4 regions of the Streptomyces sp. NPDC047072 genome follow, and region 3 is predicted to be linked to each of the others. Evidence: riboswitches for the same ligand, from Rfam matches in the RefSeq annotation. Region 3 holds a riboswitch; each other region holds the start of a gene.

Region 1 (3,965 bases), on a different contig from region 3:
CTCACCGCGCTCGCCTACCCCGAGGGCCACCCCTACCACCACACCCCCATCGGCTCCATGGCCGACCTGGACGCGGCCACCCTGGAGGACGCCCGCGCGTTCTTCCGCACGTACTACGCGCCCAACAACGCCGTCCTGTCGGTCGTCGGCGACATCGACCCGGAGCAGACGCTCGCCTGGATCGAGAAGTACTTCGGCTCCATCCCCTCCCACGACGGCAAGCAGCCCCCGCGTGACGGCACCCTGCCCGACGTCATCGGCGAGCAGCTGCGCGAGGTCGTCGAGGAGGAGGTCCCCGCGCGCGCGTTGATGGCCGCCTACCGGCTGCCCCACGACGGCACCCGCGAGGCCGACGCGGCCGACCTGGCCCTCACCGTCCTCGGCGGCGGCGAGTCCTCCCGCCTCTACAACCGTCTCGTACGGCGCGACCGTACGGCCGTCGCGGCGGGCTTCGGCCTGCTGCGCCTCGCCGGAGCGCCCTCCCTGGGCTGGCTCGACGTCAAGACCTCCGGGGACGTCGAGGTGCCGGTCATCGAGGCGGCCATCGACGAGGAGCTCGCCCGGTTCGCTGAGGAGGGCCCCACGGCCGAGGAAATGGAGCGCGCCCAGGCCCAGTTGGAGCGCGAGTGGCTGGACCGGCTCGGCACCGTCGCGGGCCGCGCCGACGAACTGTGCCGCTTCGCCGTCCTGTTCGGCGATCCCCAGCTCGCCCTGACCGCCGTACAGCGCGTCCTGGAGGTGACCGCCGAGGAGGTCCAGGCGGTCGCCAAGGCCAAGCTGCGTCCCGACAACCGCGCGGTGCTGGTCTACGAACCGACCGCCCCCGAAGCCACTGCCGACCAGGACGAGAACGAGGAGGCGGCCCAGTGACCGAGCTCGCCGCGATGGACTTCCACCCCCAGCCCCAGGCCGGCGAGGCCCGGCCCTGGGCCTTTCCGGCCCCCACGCGCGGAGCGCTCGGCAACGGCCTGACCGTCCTGCGCTGCCACCGCCCCGGCCAGCAGGTCGTCGCCGTCGAGGTCCTCCTGGACGCGCCCCTGGACGCCGAACCGGCCGGCCTGGACGGCGTCGCCACGATCATGGCGCGCGCCTTCTCCGAGGGCACCGACAAGCACTCCGCCGAGGAGTTCGCCGCCGAGCTGGAGCGCTGCGGCGCCACCCTCGACGCGCACGCCGACCACCCCGGCGTGCGGATCAGCCTCGAAGTCCCGGCCTCCCGCCTCGCCAAGGCGCTCGGTCTGCTCGCCGACGCCCTCAGGGCGCCCGCGTTCGCCGACAGCGAGGTCGAGCGCCTCGTCCGCAACCGCCTTGACGAGATCCCGCACGAGCTGGCCAGCCCCTCCCGCCGGGCCGCCAAGGAGCTCTCCAAGGAGCTGTTCCCGGCCGACTCTCGCGTCTCGCGCCCGCGCCAGGGCACCGAGGAGACGGTCGAGAACATCGACTCCGCCGCCGTACGCGCCTTCTACGAGAAGCACGTCCGGCCCGCCACCGCGACCGCCGTGGTCGTCGGCGACCTCACCGGCATCGACCTCGACGCGCTGCTCTCGGACACCCTCGGCTCCTGGACCGGCTCCACGGCCGAGCCGCGGCCCGTGCCGCCGGTGACCGCCGACGACACCGGCCGGGTCGTCATCGTGGACCGCCCCGGCGCCGTCCAGACCCAGCTCCTGATCGGCCGTATCGGCGCCGACCGGCACGCGCGCGTGTGGCCCGCGCAGGTGCTCGGCACCTACTGCCTCGGCGGCACCCTCACCTCCCGCCTGGACCGCGTCCTGCGCGAGGAGAAGGGCTACACCTACGGCGTACGGGCCTTCGGGCAAGTCCTCAGGTCCGCCCCGGACGGCTCGGGCGCGGCGATGCTCGCCATCAGCGGCTCCGTGGACACCCCGAACACCGGCCCGGCGCTCCAAGACCTGTGGACGGTGCTGCGCACGCTCGCCGAGGGCGGTCTCACCGACGCCGAGCGGGACGTCGCCGTACAGAACCTCGTCGGTGTGGCGCCGCTCAAGTACGAGACCGCGGCGGCCGTGGCGAGCACCCTGGCCGACCAGGTCGAGCAGCACCTGCCGGACGACTACCAGGCGACGCTGTACCAGCAGCTCGCCGCGACCGGCACCGTCGAGGCCACCGCGGCCGCCGTGAGCGCCTTCCCCGTGGACCGGCTGGTGACGGTCCTGGTCGGCGACGCGGCGCAGATCAAGGCGCCCGTCGAGGCCCTCGGCATCGGCGAGGTCAAGGTCGTCTCCGCGGAGTAGGCACACGCGCGTGCGGGGCCCTGGTGACCGGAGCGTCACCAGGGCCCTTTGATGTCCGAATTGAGGAGGAGGTTGCCTGTCTGCCCTGTGGGATGTGCAACAAAGACCTTGATCCGTTTGGGGATGGGAAGAGCCCCCGCTTAGCGTCTTCCGGGCTGTCCGTCAGGCACCGCGCCGCATCCGCGGCACCGGACAGTCATCGCCGAGTCCCCGTCTGGCGCGAGCCAGGGGAGCCGGGGACCCATCCGCAGTCCCTGGGGTGAATCGGACGCCCGCGTCCGTAGGAGACCTTCCTGCTCCGAACCCGTCAGCTAACCCGGTAGGCGAGAGGGAAGGAAAGGACCAGCCACCACATGGCGTTCACCTGCGCCACCGGGAAGCACCGACGTCCCGGCCGGATGAAGCGCACCGCCGCCCGCGCGGCGGGAGTCGCGGCCCTGGCCACCACCGGCGTCATCGGCACCATCGCCGCCCCCGCGTTCGCCGCCGAGAACTCCGTCGAGCAGACCGGCCTCACTCCGGTCATCAGCGTCGGCGACACCGTCGCCGCCCAGATCGACGCCCAGGCCACCGCCCAGCAGGAGGCCGCCGAGCACAAGGCGGCCGTGGCGGCCGCGAAGAAGAAGGCCGCCGAGCGCGCCAAGGAGGAGCGCGAGGCCAAGGAGCGCGCCGCCCGCGAGGCCGAGCGCAAGCGCCTCAACGCCTTCGTCGCCCCGATCTCCGGCTCGTACATCTCCACCGGCTACAAGACCGGCGGCTCCCTGTGGTCCTCCGGCAGCCACACCGGCGTCGACTTCCACGCGGCCAGCGGCACCTCCGTGCACGCGGTCGGCCGCGGCACCGTCGTGGAGGCCGGCTGGGGAGGGTCGTACGGGAACCAGATCGTGATCAGGATGGCCGACGGCACGTACACCCAGTACGGCCACCTGTCGTCCATCGGCGTCTCGGTCGGCCAGTCGGTCACCCCCGGGCAGCAGATCGGCCTCTCCGGCGCGACCGGCAACGTCACCGGGCCGCACCTGCACTTCGAGGCCCGCACCACCCCCGAGTACGGCTCGGACATCGACCCCGTCTCCTACCTGCGCTCGCACGGCGTGAACGTCTGACGACGTACGGCGAGATCCATCACGAGCCCCGGCCGCCCCGGCCGGGGTTTTCGTCGTTTTGGGACCCCCGCTGTCCAAAAAATATCCCTGGATTCCGGCCCGGCATCGGAAATTCCGGCTCATTGCAATAGAGTCACGGAACACACGTCAATCGGCGACGTTTCACGGGGATTAAGACGGAGGTCGGACATGCGTATTCCGGCGCACTCGGTATGCACGGCGATCCGGGACGACATCGTCGCGGGTGTCTACGAGCGCGGGAGCCGGCTCACCGAGGAACTGCTCGCCCGCCGCTACGGCGTCTCCCGCGTCCCCGTCCGGGAGGCCCTGCGCACCCTGGAGGCCGAGGGCTTCGTGGTGACGCGGCGGCACGCGGGCGCGTGCGTCGCCGAACCGACCGAGCAGGAGGGTGCCGACCTCCTGGAGATGCGCATGCTCCTGGAGCCGCTCGGCGCCGCACGGGCCGCCCAGCGTCGCACCGAGGCCCATCTGAAGGTGCTGCGCGGGCTGGTCCGGCTGGGCCAGGAGCGGGCCAGGAGGGGCAACAGCGAGGATCTGCGCTCCTTGGGCGGCTGGTTCCACGAGACGCTCGCCCAGGCCTCGG
Region 2 (3,965 bases), on a different contig from region 3:
GCCGTACCCGATCTACAACCCGTACCGGACGTAGGGGCTCGGGCGGGCTCTGGGGCGGGTTCGGCACCGCCGGTCCGTGCCGCGGGGGCTGAGCGCCGTGGCGGCGGGAGGAAAGGGCCGACAGAAGCAAGAGACCGGCGCAGAGGGAGACCGGCGCAGAAGTTGGCCGACCCCAAGGTCAAGCCGACGGCAGGGTCAGGCCGACGCCTCCGTCAGGCGGGTCACCTCCTCCTCCGTCAGGGTCAGGTTCGGGAGGTCCAGCAGGGGTGGGAGTTGGTCCGCCGTGCGGGCCGAGGCGATGGGGGCTGTCACCGTCGGTTGGGACGTCAGCCAGGCCAGGGCCACCGTGGCGACCGCCGTGTCGTGGGCCGCCGCGATCTCGTCCAGGGCCGTCAGGACACTGCGGCCGCGCTCCGTGTCCAGGTGCTTGCCGGCGCCCCTTGCCGCACGCGCGCTGTCGACCGTCGTGCCGGGCCGGTACTTGCCCGTGAGGAAGCCGGACGCGAGGGCGAAGTACGGGACCGCGGAGAGGCCCTCGCGGGCGACGACGTCCTGGAGGTCACCCTCGTACGTGTCGCGCGAGACCAGGTTGTAGTGGGGCTGCACGGCCACGTACCGCGCCAGCCCCTCGCGGTCGGAGAAGTCGAGGGACTCCTGGAGCCGCTCGGCGGAGATGTTGGACGCGGCGATGTGCCGGACCTTGCCCGCCCGCACCAGCTCGTCGAGCGCGCCGATGATCTCCTCGACGGGGATCTCCGGCTTGTCGAAGTGCGTGTAGTAGAGGTCGATGTGGTCGGTGCCGAGGCGCTTCAGCGAGGCCTCAGCCGCCGCCTTGATGTTCGCGCCCGACAGGCCCTGGAAGTCGGGGTGCTGGCTGACCTTCGTGGCGATCACGACGTCGTCGCGGTTCCTCCGCGCTGCCACCCACCTACCGATGATCGTCTCCGACTCGCCGCCGGAGTTGCCGTCGATCCACGCCGAGTACGAGTCGGCCGTATCGACGAAGTTGCCGCCGGCGGCCGTGTACGCGTCGAGGACCGCGAACGAGGTGGCCTCGTCCGCGGTCCAGCCGAACACGTTGCCGCCGAGGGAGAGCGGGAAGACCTCCAGATCGGAGGAGCCGAGCTTGCGAAGCGGAGAGCGAGAGGAAGTCATGTCCTACGTCAACGCGCGCACCGGACGCCCGCCTTCCGCTACGGCCGCAAAATCGCCGTAAATCCCATGGCCCTCGTAGACCTCAGGGGTTGAGCCCCTTGCTCCGCAGCCAAGCCATCGGGTCGATCCCGTCGGCCTGTCCACCCGGATGCACCTCCAGGTGCAGATGCGCCCCGGTCACGTTGCCCGTCGCACCCACCCGCCCGATGACATCCCCCGTGGCGACCTTCTGCCCGACGCTGACGCTGATCGAGGACTGGTGGCAGAACCACAGCTCGGTGCCGTCGTCGAGGGTGAGGATCGTGCGGTAGCCGTAGGAGCCGGCCCAGCCGGCCTCCGTGATGGTGCCGCTGTGGATCGCCTTGATGAGCGTGCCCGTGGGGGCCGCGAAGTCGAGGCCGGTGTGGTAGCCGGAGGACCACAGGGAGCCGGCCTGCCCGAAGGTGCCGGTGATGGTGTACGAGGAGGTCGGCAGCGTGAACTGCTTGGCGAGCTCGGCCAGGCGCTCGGCCTCGGCCTTCTTCGCCGCCTCCGCCTCCGCCTTCTCCTTGGCGGCCTTGGCCTTGGCCTGCGCGTCCTTCTCCGCCTTCGCGGCGGCGTCGCGCGCCTCCTTGTCGGCGGCGTCGGCGACGGCCTGGGCGGCACGGGTGTCGATCTGGTCCTGCTGGACCTCGGCCTGGGCGAGGATGCGCGAGCGCAGCGCCTCACCGGCGTCGGAGGTGCCCTGCGCGGTACCGGCGGTGGTGGTCTCACCGACCGTGCTGAACGCGGTGGCGGTGTCGGCGGCGGAGTCGTCGTCCGAGATGAGGGAGCCGACGCCGGGCAGGTCGGGCATGGAGATCGACACCGGCGGCTTGCCGGTGTTGGCGCTGGCCATCCCGCCCGCGCTGACGGCGGCTATGACTCCGACGCCGAGCACGGTGGAGCTACGGGCGAATCCTCCGCCACGCTGCTTGGCGACACGGTGCCGGCCCCGGACGGGGGCGACGGACTCCGCGGTGGGGTTCCACTCACCGAGCGGGGCCTCGTCGTCGGCGCGGTAACCGCCGTACACAAGGGTGTTGCCGGTTGCGTACGGGGCCTCGGGGGCAGGCGGGTTGGACGCCACGTGGGCGTGCTCCTTTCCTTCCTTCTCGCCTACCGGGTTAGCTGACGGGTTCGGAGCAGGAAGGTCTCCTACGCGCGTAAACCTGCCGTGCTGCCACGGCGGAAGACGTGCGATTCACCCCAAGTGGTGGTTCCCCGGTTCCCTTGCGGAATTCGGCGCGTGAGCACGGAGCCGTCTCTTGTGACGGCTGGGACGACCGCGCTGCGTTATCGAACGTTAATAGACCCGGGGGGCGGATTCCAAGCTGTTCCGCTTGATCATTAACGAAATCCCGCTGGACTTACGGCCCATGACCGGCGAAAAACGGGCGAGTTGACCCGGCCTCAGCCGGACCACAGGTATTGACGGTATGTCAGTTGTTATGCGGAGGGCGCTCGCCCGCTCACGCCTGGTGACCACAGAAAGGGGAAACGCACCGAGGGCCGGAACCCTTTCGGATTCCGGCCCTCGGACCTGAGTAGCGGGGACAGGATTTGAACCTGCGACCTCTGGGTTATGAGCCCAGCGAGCTACCGAGCTGCTCCACCCCGCGTCGGTGTGACACCAGCATACGCCATTCGCGGGACCGCTCGCGCCACGTGCCGTCAGAGGCCGGGGTTGCCCGCGTGGGTGAGGGTCTCCCAGGAGACGAAGAGGTCGTCGGTGCCGGCGGGCCGGGTCTCCTCGGCGAGCCTGTGCGCGGCCGGGACGGGCATGTCGAGCCGGTCCTCCAGATGGTTGAGCGCGACCTCCAGGTCCGGGCCCATGTTCCGGTCGACCTTGCCGCCGCACAGCCAGGCGGGCGCGGGCTCGCCGGACTGGTAGCGGGCGTGGAAGGCGAGCGCGGCCTCCAGGCGGTCCTTGACCTCGCCGTACAGGTCGACGCCCTGGTGCCAGGCGGTCTCGGCGGCGTGCGCGGTGGCGGCGAGGGAGTAGCCGACGTGCTTGAAGTTGCGGCAGGTCTCCTGGGAGAGGCCGTCCTTGTAGGTCGTCTGCCCGAACCAGTACGTCGTCAGCTTCTGCGGGGTGGTCATGGTGGAGCCGGGCGGCGTGAGCGGCACCTTGCCGTCCTTCTCCAGGTAGAAGTACGCGGGCACGCGCTCCCGGAAGCGCTGGACGGCGTGGTCGAAGGCCTTGTGGTCGTTGAGGAAGACCGCGATGCCCATGGCCGCGTCCGTCATCACGAGGTCCCAGTTGCCGTTGTAGTCGGGCACCTTCTGGGTGACGGTCGGCAGATAGGCGGTGCGCAGCATGGTCTCGAAGCGCCGGACGCGGTCGGCGGGCCAGCCCGCCCCCTCGCTGTACCGGATGATCTCGCCGGCCCGCGCCCAGGTCGCCCCGGCCCACCCGGTCTGCAGCCCGGCGTCCTCCTCCGTGTGCCGCTTCACCGTCGCCGACCAGGCGTCCATGATCTCCCTGGCCTTCACGGCGTGCTGCCGCTTGCCCGTGACGGAGAAGAGCAGAGCCTGCGTATAGGCCGCGATGGCGTCCTCACGCTCCTCGACACACCCGTGCTTGGGCTTGTTCCCCCAGGGACAGTCGACGTTCGCGATCGGCTCCGGCCGGTACTTGTACGACCCGTACTTGCTGTCCCGCATGTCCAGGTACGCCTTCAGCCACGGCTGCTTCCCCGCCGTCACCTTCTCCCGTACGACATCCAGCTGCCCCCGGCTGACCAGCACACCGGGATGCGTGAACCCGGCGTCCGCGGGCAGCGCACGGG
Region 3 (3,965 bases):
CGTGCTGGTCGTGCTCGCCGCCGCGGACCGGGACCCGGAGAAGTTCGCCGACCCGGACGTGCTGGACCTCGGACGGCGTGACAATCAGCACCTCGGTTACGGCCACGGCATCCACTACTGCCTCGGCGCACCGCTGGCCCGGCTGGAGGGCCAGACCGCGCTCGGCACGCTCCTCACCCGGCTCCCGGATCTCCAACTCGCCGTGGATCCGGCGGAGTTGCGCTGGCGCGGGGGGCTCATCATGCGTGGACTGCGTACTTTGCCCGTGGAGTTCACACCGGTCCGGTAATCGACCGGAAGCTCTCCCTCCATGACGGCGCAGACAGGCCAAACATGACACGCTCTCAAGTCTGTGATCTTCACGTGATCTACGCGGCATTAACTTGTGACAAGTGATCGACTGCCGATACGTTCACGGACCAGCGTGGCGGGTCCACTCGTCCGCCGCGCGGGTCTCTGCAGTCTCGGGAAAGGTCCCCGCATGCTCTCCGGGAACGGTCGTCACCGTCGCCCCCGTCAAGCCCCGGCCCTGCTCGTCGCGGCCGGTGTGACGGGATCCGCCATCGCGATCCCGCTGCTCGGGGCGACCGGCGCGAGCGCGGCCACCGGTACCACCTGGGACCAGGTCGCCAACTGCGAGAGCGGCGGCTCCTGGAGCGAGAACGCGGGCAACGGCTACTACGGCGGCCTCCAGGTCTCCCAGGAGAACTGGGAGAAGTACGGCGGCCTCCAGTACGCTGAGACGGCCGACCTCGCCAGCCGCAACCAGCAGATCGCCGTGGCCGAGAAGATCCTCGCGGACCAGGGCATCGCCGCCTGGCCGACCTGCGGTCTGCTCGCCGGGCTCAGCAAGGACTCCGCGGCGGACGACGTCGACACGGGCGTGGGGAGCGGTACGCCCTCACCCTCGGCGTCCGAGTCGTCCAAGTCATCCGGGTCGTCCGGTTCCGCCGACTCCTCGGGCGCCGACGGTTCGTCCAATTCATCTGATTCGGGCGATTCTTCCGGATTGCTCGACTCGATCGACGGGTCCTCCGCGACGCCTTCGCCGTCCGCCAGTGCCGACAATTCAGCCGAGTCCGGCAAGTCGGGCTCCGAGGCGTCCGACGGCTCCGACAGCTCCGGCAAAGACGGCGCACAGGAATCCGACAGTTCGTCCCCGGTGATCCCGGAAAGTGACGCATCCGACAACTCCTGGCGGGAGGGCGGCTCTTCGGCCCTCGTCGACGTCGCCTCCCTCGGCTCCGGCAAGCACCGCGGCGACAGCGCCGTGGAGACCAAGGCGGCCGAGACGGACTCCACCGCCGGCCGGCATGCCGCGCGGACGTACACGGTCCAGGAGGGCGACTCCCTCGCCTCCATCGCCGACTCCCTTGGCCTCGACGGCGGATGGCGTGCGCTCTACGAGAAGAACAAGAGCGTCATCGGTGCCGACCCGAGCAACATCGAGGCTGGTCAGAAGCTCGACACAGGGGCGGAATAGGGCGTAAAAACCCCGAAAAACAGCGGGAGTTCACGTCATACTTCGCGCCGAATGTCCGCTTTGGCGAAAGTGTGGGATGAGTCTCAGAAGCCCTGATCGTCTTTGAAATTCCCCGGATCGCGTGTCTACCGTCGTCACCGCTCGGCAACCCGAGCCCCGACAGTCGCAACGCCGAATCCTGCCAGCGGCCGTACGGGAACAGTCGTCGCGTCAAGCGCCGTAGGCAGGAGCGGGGGACCCAAGGTAGGCGCCGGGCCCAGCGGAAACGCTGGACCGGCTTGGGGTGAAGCCGCGCAAGGAGCCGAAAGGCGCCGAGCGCGACCGGGCAACTCAACCGGCCCGAACCCGACAGCTCACCTCGCAGGCGTCGGTGAGGGGATCGATCCATGCTGTTTTCCGGCAAGGGCAAGCACCGTCGTCCGTCCAAGGCCACCCGCGCCGCCGCGCTCGCCGGCGTCACCGGTGTCGCCATCGCCGCCCCGCTGATGGCGGCCGGCAACGCCTCCGCCGCCACCGCCTCCGAGTGGGACGCCGTCGCCCAGTGCGAGTCGGGCGGCAACTGGTCCATCAACACCGGCAACGGCTACTACGGCGGCCTGCAGTTCTCGGCCTCCACCTGGGCCGCGTACGGCGGCACCGCCTACGCCTCGACCGCCAACCAGGCCTCCAAGGCCCAGCAGATCGAGATCGCCGAGAAGGTCCTCGCCTCCCAGGGCAAGGGCGCCTGGCCGACCTGCGGCGTGGGCCTGTCCGGCGCCACGTACAGCGGCAGCAGCAGCTCGTCGAGCAACAGCTCTTCGAACAGCTCCACCAGCACCCGTTCGAACGAGCAGAGCGCCTCCCGCTCCACCGAGCGTCCGGCGGCCAAGAAGACCGTCACCACCCCGACCGGCAAGAAGGTCAAGAAGGGCGACGGCGAGTACAAGGTCGTCAAGGGTGACACCCTCAGCTCGATCGCCGAGAAGCACAAGGTCAAGGGCGGCTACCAGAAGCTGTTCAAGCTGAACAAGGACATCATCGAGGACGCGAACCTCATCTACCCGGGTCAGCAGCTGCACCTGAAGTAATACTCAGGTGAACCACAGCGCCCTCACATCCGTGGTCCTCATACTGAAGGCCTCGTGAGGGTCACCCCCCGTCCCCACGGGCTCCCCGCTCCGGTGCGTGTTCCCCCGTACGCACCGGGGCGGGGCTTTTTTGTGCGCGCTTGGGCGACCGTCTTTGTTCAGTTCAGGAACAATTTGCTCTCGGTTTCGTCCACAGGTCGGTCCGCACAGTGGCCGATACCCGGGAGCCGGTTAGGCTCGTCTCGCAGAACACACCGCGGTCCCGGCGGACCGTGTCACATCCAAGAAGGAGATGCTCGTGCCGTCCATCGACGTCGTCGTAGCCCGGGAAATCCTCGACTCGCGAGGGAACCCCACCGTCGAGGTCGAGGTCGGCCTCGACGACGGCAGCACCGGCCGTGCCGCCGTCCCGTCCGGCGCCTCCACCGGTGCCTTCGAGGCCATCGAGCTGCGTGACGGTGACCCCAACCGCTACCAGGGCAAGGGCGTCGAGAAGGCCGTCCTCGCGGTCATCGAGCAGATCGGCCCGGAGCTCGTCGGCTACGACGCCACCGAGCAGCGCCTGATCGACCAGGCGATGTTCGACCTGGACGCCACCGACAACAAGGGCTCGCTCGGCGCCAACGCCATCCTCGGCGTCTCCCTCGCCGTCGCCCACGCCGCCTCCGAGGCCAGCGACCTCCCGCTCTTCCGCTACCTGGGCGGCCCTAACGCGCACCTGCTGCCCGTTCCGATGATGAACATCCTGAACGGCGGCTCGCACGCCGACTCCAACGTGGACATCCAGGAGTTCATGATCGCCCCGATCGGCGCGGAGTCCTTCTCCGAGGCGCTGCGCTGGGGCACCGAGGTCTACCACACCCTCAAGAAGGTCCTGAAGAGCAAGGGCCTGTCCACCGGCCTCGGCGACGAGGGCGGCTTCGCCCCGAACCTCGAGTCCAACCGTGCCGCCCTCGACCTCATCCTCGAAGCCATCAAGGAAGCCGGTTACATCCCCGGCGAGCAGGTCGCCCTGGCGCTCGACGTCGCCGCCTCCGAGTTCTACAAGGACGGCAAGTACCAGTTCGAGGGCAAGGACCGCTCCGCCGCCGAGATGACGGAGTACTACGAGGAGCTCGTCGCGGCCTACCCGCTCGTCTCCATCGAGGACCCGCTGTTCGAGGACGACTGGGCCGGCTGGAAGGTCCTCACCGACAAGCTGGGCGACAAGGTCCAGATCGTCGGCGACGACCTCTTCGTCACCAACCCCGAGCGCCTGGCCCGCGGCATCGACGACGGCGCCGCCAACGCCCTGCTCGTCAAAGTGAACCAGATCGGCTCGCTGACCGAGACCCTGGACGCCGTCGAGCTCGCCCAGCGCAGCGGCTTCAAGTGCATGATGTCCCACCGCTCCGGCGAGACCGAGGACGTCACCA
Region 4 (3,965 bases), on a different contig from region 3:
CCCGACGCGCGCGTGCAGATCACCGGCGGCGCGGGCTACGACGACTCCGGGCTGCTGCTCCTGGCGGCGGGCGAGAGCTTCACGACCCCCGTCTTCGCGGGCCTGTGGAGCGACGGCGGCTTCGGTGGGGCCAGCCGCGCCTGGCACGCCTACCAGCGGGCGTACGTCATCCCGGACGCCGACCGGGACCGGCCGGTGCTCTTCAACTCCTGGGAGGCCACCACCTTCGACATCTCCGAGGAGCAGCAGGGCTCGCTCGCCCGGCGGGCCGCGGCGATCGGCGTCGAGCTGTTCGTGGTCGACGACGGCTGGTTCGGCACCCGCACCAGCGACCGGGCCGGGCTCGGCGACTGGGCGCCCAACCCCGACCGCTTCCCCGGTGGCCTCAAGCCGCTCGGCGACTACGTGCACGCGCTCGGCATGCAGTTCGGCATCTGGGTCGAGCCGGAGATGGTCAACCCGGACAGCGACCTGTACCGCGCCCACCCCGACTGGGTGCAGTACCAAGAGGGGCGAAAGCGGACGGAGTTCCGCAATCAGCTCATCCTGAACCTCGCGCGCGAGGACGTCCAGGAGTACCTGTGGGAGCAGCTCGACACCCTGCTGTCGAGTGCCCCGATCGACTACGTGAAGTGGGACTTCAACCGCTGCTTCACCGACGCGGGCTGGCCCGGCGAGCCCTACCCGCAGCGGCTCTGGGTCGACCACGTGCGCGGCTTCTACGCCCTGCTGGACCGGCTGCGGGCGGCCCACCCGACTGTTGCCTTCGAGTCCTGCTCGGGCGGCGGCGGCCGGATCGACCTCGGGGTGCTCAGCCGCACCGACCAGGTGTGGACCTCCGACAACACCGACCCGCTGGACCGGCTCGCCATCCAGCACGGCTTCAGCCAGATCCACCCCGCGCGCGTGATGGCCGCCTGGGTCACCGACAGCCCCAACACCCAGCTCAACGGCCGGGTGAGCTCGCTGCGGTTCCGGTTCGTCAGCTCCATGGCCGGGGTGCTCGGCGTCGGCGGCGACCTCTCGGAGTGGACCGAGGAGGAGCTGGCCGAGGCGGGGGAGTGGGTGGAGCTCTACAAGAAGATCCGTCCGGTGGTGCAGCGCGGCGACCTCTACCGGCTGCGGCCCCCGCGCGGTGGGCAGAGCGCGGTGCAGTACGTCCTCGGCGACGAGACCGTGGTCCTCGCCTGGCTCCAGTCCCAGCACTACGGCGAGCCCGTCCCGGCCCTGCGGCTGCGCGGACTTGACCCGACGGCGTCGTACGAATGCCTCGAAACGGGCGAAGTTCACCGAGGGGCCGTATTGCTGCATCACGGACTTCGCACCGGTTTGCGCGGCGACCTCGATGCGACGGTTCTCCGGCTGCGTCGTATCTAGGGCTTCTGTCCGAATTGATGGCTTCCTTCCAACTCCTTCCGGGATAAGGGTTGCTGTGAATTCGGGACGTGAGCAGCGTCATATCCGTGACGGTGTGTCGCCCGTCATGTTCACGTAATTCAAGCGGTTCTCAAGGGGTTTCGGGTGCACCGGTCACTCTGTGATGGACGCAGGGTGACCGGTAATTCTCATAAGCGATCTACAGGAACGCTTGTGCGCGGAACCCCTCACTTGTCCCTTTGCGTCTTACTCGTTTACGTTCCTCACCGATCCGGACGGACGCCCAATCCTGCCGCCGACCGGATTCCGCACACACTTCACCCGTGCACGGCAGGAGCGGGGGACCCACAGGCAGTACCGCCTGTTCCGGTCTCCGGAACAGGCTAGGGGTTAAGCCGCGTCCCCACGCGGCCGGGCATCTCCAGCTCGCACCCGACAGCTCACCTCGCAGGCGCCGGAGAGGAATTCGCCATGCCCGCGAAGGGTAAGCACCGCCGCCCCAAGTCCCCCCGTTTCTCCCGCTCGATCGCCGTCGCCGGAACCGGTGGCGCCGCGCTCGCGCTGCCGCTCCTGGGGGCCACCGGCGCCCACGCGGCCACCTCCCAGTCGGTTTCCGAAAAGGCCGTGCAGTCCCTGCCGGTCACGCAGAAGACCGTCGAGAAGTCCGCTGAAAAGACCGCCGCGCAGAAGTCCGCCACCAAGGCCTCCACCGTGCGCACCTACTCCGTGCGGGCCGGTGACTATCTCTCGAAGATCGCCGACGAGCAGAATGTCAGCGGTGGCTGGCGCAAGCTCTACTCCGACAACCGCCAGGCGGTCGGCGCCGACCCGTCGCTGATCCACCCCGGCCTGAAGCTGACGATCGGCAAGAAGGCCACGACGGGCACGGCGAAGACCGAGTCCTCGGCGTCGTCATCCTCGTCTTCGTCTTCGTCGAAGTCCTCCTCGAAGTCGCCCTCGAAGACCGAGTCGAAGTCCTCCGGCGGCTCCACCGCCGCCACCCGGACCGCCGAGACCACCAGCTCCAGCGGCTACACCCTCCCGGTCAGCGGTGCCACCGTCGGCACCGGCTACCGCGTGGCGGGCAGCATGTGGTCCAGCGGCTACCACACCGGCGTCGACTTCGTCGTCCCGACCGGCACCTCGCTCAAGGCCGTGGCCGCGGGCACGGTCGTCTCTGCGGGCTGGGGCGGCGCGTACGGCAACCAGGTCGTCATCAAGCTCAACGACGGCTACTACGCGCAGTACGCCCACCTCTCGCAGCTCTCCGTCTCGGCCGGCCAGACCGTGACCGAGGGCCAGCAGATCGGCCTCTCCGGCGCCACCGGCAATGTGACGGGCCCGCATCTGCACTTCGAGATCCGCACCACGCCGGACTACGGCTCCGACGTGGACCCGGTCTCCTACCTCCGCTCGAAGGGCGTCTCCGTCGGCTGACCCCGTTCCTCAGTGCCACCGAAGGCCGGACCCCACGATCCCCGGGGCCGGCCTTCGGTGTGTTTTTACGGCGGCTCCTCCGCGCGCGGGTGTTTGCGCGTTCATGATCACTTCATTGCGGTCTTGTGGCAGGGGTGCTCAGGGCGTCGACAGGGAGGGGAGGGTGGGGACACAGTGAACTCCGTTGCTGCGTAAGCGCTTTCTACGGCCTTCGGAGGTCACCGTGTCCGGCGTCGATCGACGCACCGTCATCAAGGGCGCCGCCGTCGCGGCCGCCACCGCCCCGTTCTCCTGGGCCCTGTCCCGCACCGCCGACGCGGCTCCCGGGGCCGCCACCGAACTGCACTGGCTGGAGGGCTCGGTCCCCGACGCCCATGCCGGTGCCACCTGGGGCGTGCCCTGGGCACGCGGCACCTTCCGGCCGGAGCAGCCCTTCCGGCTGGTCACCTCCGACGGCGACGAGGTGCCGGTCCAGACCTGGCCCACCGCCTACTGGCCGGACGGCTCGGTGAAGTGGACCGCGCACGCGATCGCCCCGGACGCGCCGAAGGCAGACCGGTACGTCCTCGGCGTCGGCGTTCCGGCAGCGCCCGCCCGCCGGGTCACCGTCTCCCGGGGCAGCGGCGGCCGCGTCGAGGTGTCGACCGGCGTGATCACCGCCGTCTTCGCGGCCAAGGGCTCCGACACGGTCGTCCGCAGCATCCGGCGCGGCTCGGCCGAGATCGCCCGCGACGGCCGCCTGGTCGCGCTCCGCCAGGAGTCCGTGCGCGAGGGCGCGGACCTCGACAGCTTCGCGGGCCGGGTCGAGAAGGTCACCGTCGAGCAGGACGGGCCCGTCCGTGCCGTGATCCGGGTCGAGGGCCGGCACCGCCACGGCGGCCGGAGCTGGCTGCCCTTCGTGCTGCGGTTCGCCTTCTCCGCCGGTGCCGACTCCTTCCGGCTCGTGCACACCTTCGTCTGGGACGGCGACCAGCGGCCCGGCTCCGACCGGGGCGACTTCCTGCGCGGACTCGGCGTCCGCTTCACCGTGCCGCTGAGCGACCGGCCGTACGACCGGCATGTGCGGTTCGCCGACTCCGGCGGCGGGCTCTTCAGCGAGGCCGTGCAGGGCATCACCGGGCTGCGCCGCGACCCGGGCGCGGCGGTGCGGG

What was found. Region 3 has a riboswitch for cyclic di-AMP ahead of ABZ896_RS36260 (transglycosylase family protein). Riboswitches for the same ligand answer to the same signal wherever they lie in the genome.
Region 1: linked by a shared signal. The riboswitch ahead of ABZ896_RS45335 (M23 family metallopeptidase) and the one ahead of ABZ896_RS36260 (transglycosylase family protein) in region 3 are both predicted to bind cyclic di-AMP.
Region 2: linked by a shared signal. The riboswitch ahead of ABZ896_RS50855 (M23 family metallopeptidase) and the one ahead of ABZ896_RS36260 (transglycosylase family protein) in region 3 are both predicted to bind cyclic di-AMP.
Region 4: linked by a shared signal. The riboswitch ahead of ABZ896_RS09615 (LysM peptidoglycan-binding domain-containing M23 family metallopeptidase) and the one ahead of ABZ896_RS36260 (transglycosylase family protein) in region 3 are both predicted to bind cyclic di-AMP.

The regions. Positions count from the first base shown of each region.
Region 1 is NZ_JBEYVC010000197.1:6,820-10,784, forward strand. Features, by position in the region: gene ABZ896_RS45325 (pitrilysin family protein) at 1-870, shown strand, start outside; gene ABZ896_RS45330 (pitrilysin family protein) at 867-2,255, shown strand; cyclic di-AMP (ydaO/yuaA leader) riboswitch at 2,446-2,596, shown strand; gene ABZ896_RS45335 (M23 family metallopeptidase) at 2,609-3,361, shown strand; gene ABZ896_RS45340 (GntR family transcriptional regulator) at 3,551-3,965, shown strand, end outside.
Region 2 is NZ_JBEYVC010000285.1:2,489-6,453, forward strand. Features, by position in the region: gene ABZ896_RS50845 (PrsW family intramembrane metalloprotease) at 1-34, shown strand, start outside; gene ABZ896_RS50850 (aldo/keto reductase) at 196-1,155, opposite strand; gene ABZ896_RS50855 (M23 family metallopeptidase) at 1,238-2,263, opposite strand; cyclic di-AMP (ydaO/yuaA leader) riboswitch at 2,275-2,431, opposite strand; tRNA gene ABZ896_RS50860 (tRNA-Met) at 2,722-2,795, opposite strand; gene ABZ896_RS50865 (alginate lyase family protein) at 2,848-3,965, opposite strand, start outside.
Region 3 is NZ_JBEYVC010000120.1:23,277-27,241, forward strand. Features, by position in the region: gene ABZ896_RS36250 (cytochrome P450) at 1-289, shown strand, start outside; gene ABZ896_RS36255 (transglycosylase family protein) at 482-1,483, shown strand; cyclic di-AMP (ydaO/yuaA leader) riboswitch at 1,689-1,865, shown strand; gene ABZ896_RS36260 (transglycosylase family protein) at 1,870-2,550, shown strand; gene eno (phosphopyruvate hydratase) at 2,843-3,965, shown strand, end outside.
Region 4 is NZ_JBEYVC010000015.1:66,976-70,940, reverse strand. Features, by position in the region: gene ABZ896_RS09620 (alpha-galactosidase) at 1-1,377, shown strand, start outside; cyclic di-AMP (ydaO/yuaA leader) riboswitch at 1,681-1,844, shown strand; gene ABZ896_RS09615 (LysM peptidoglycan-binding domain-containing M23 family metallopeptidase) at 1,849-2,814, shown strand; gene ABZ896_RS09610 (Tat pathway signal sequence domain protein) at 3,038-3,965, shown strand, end outside.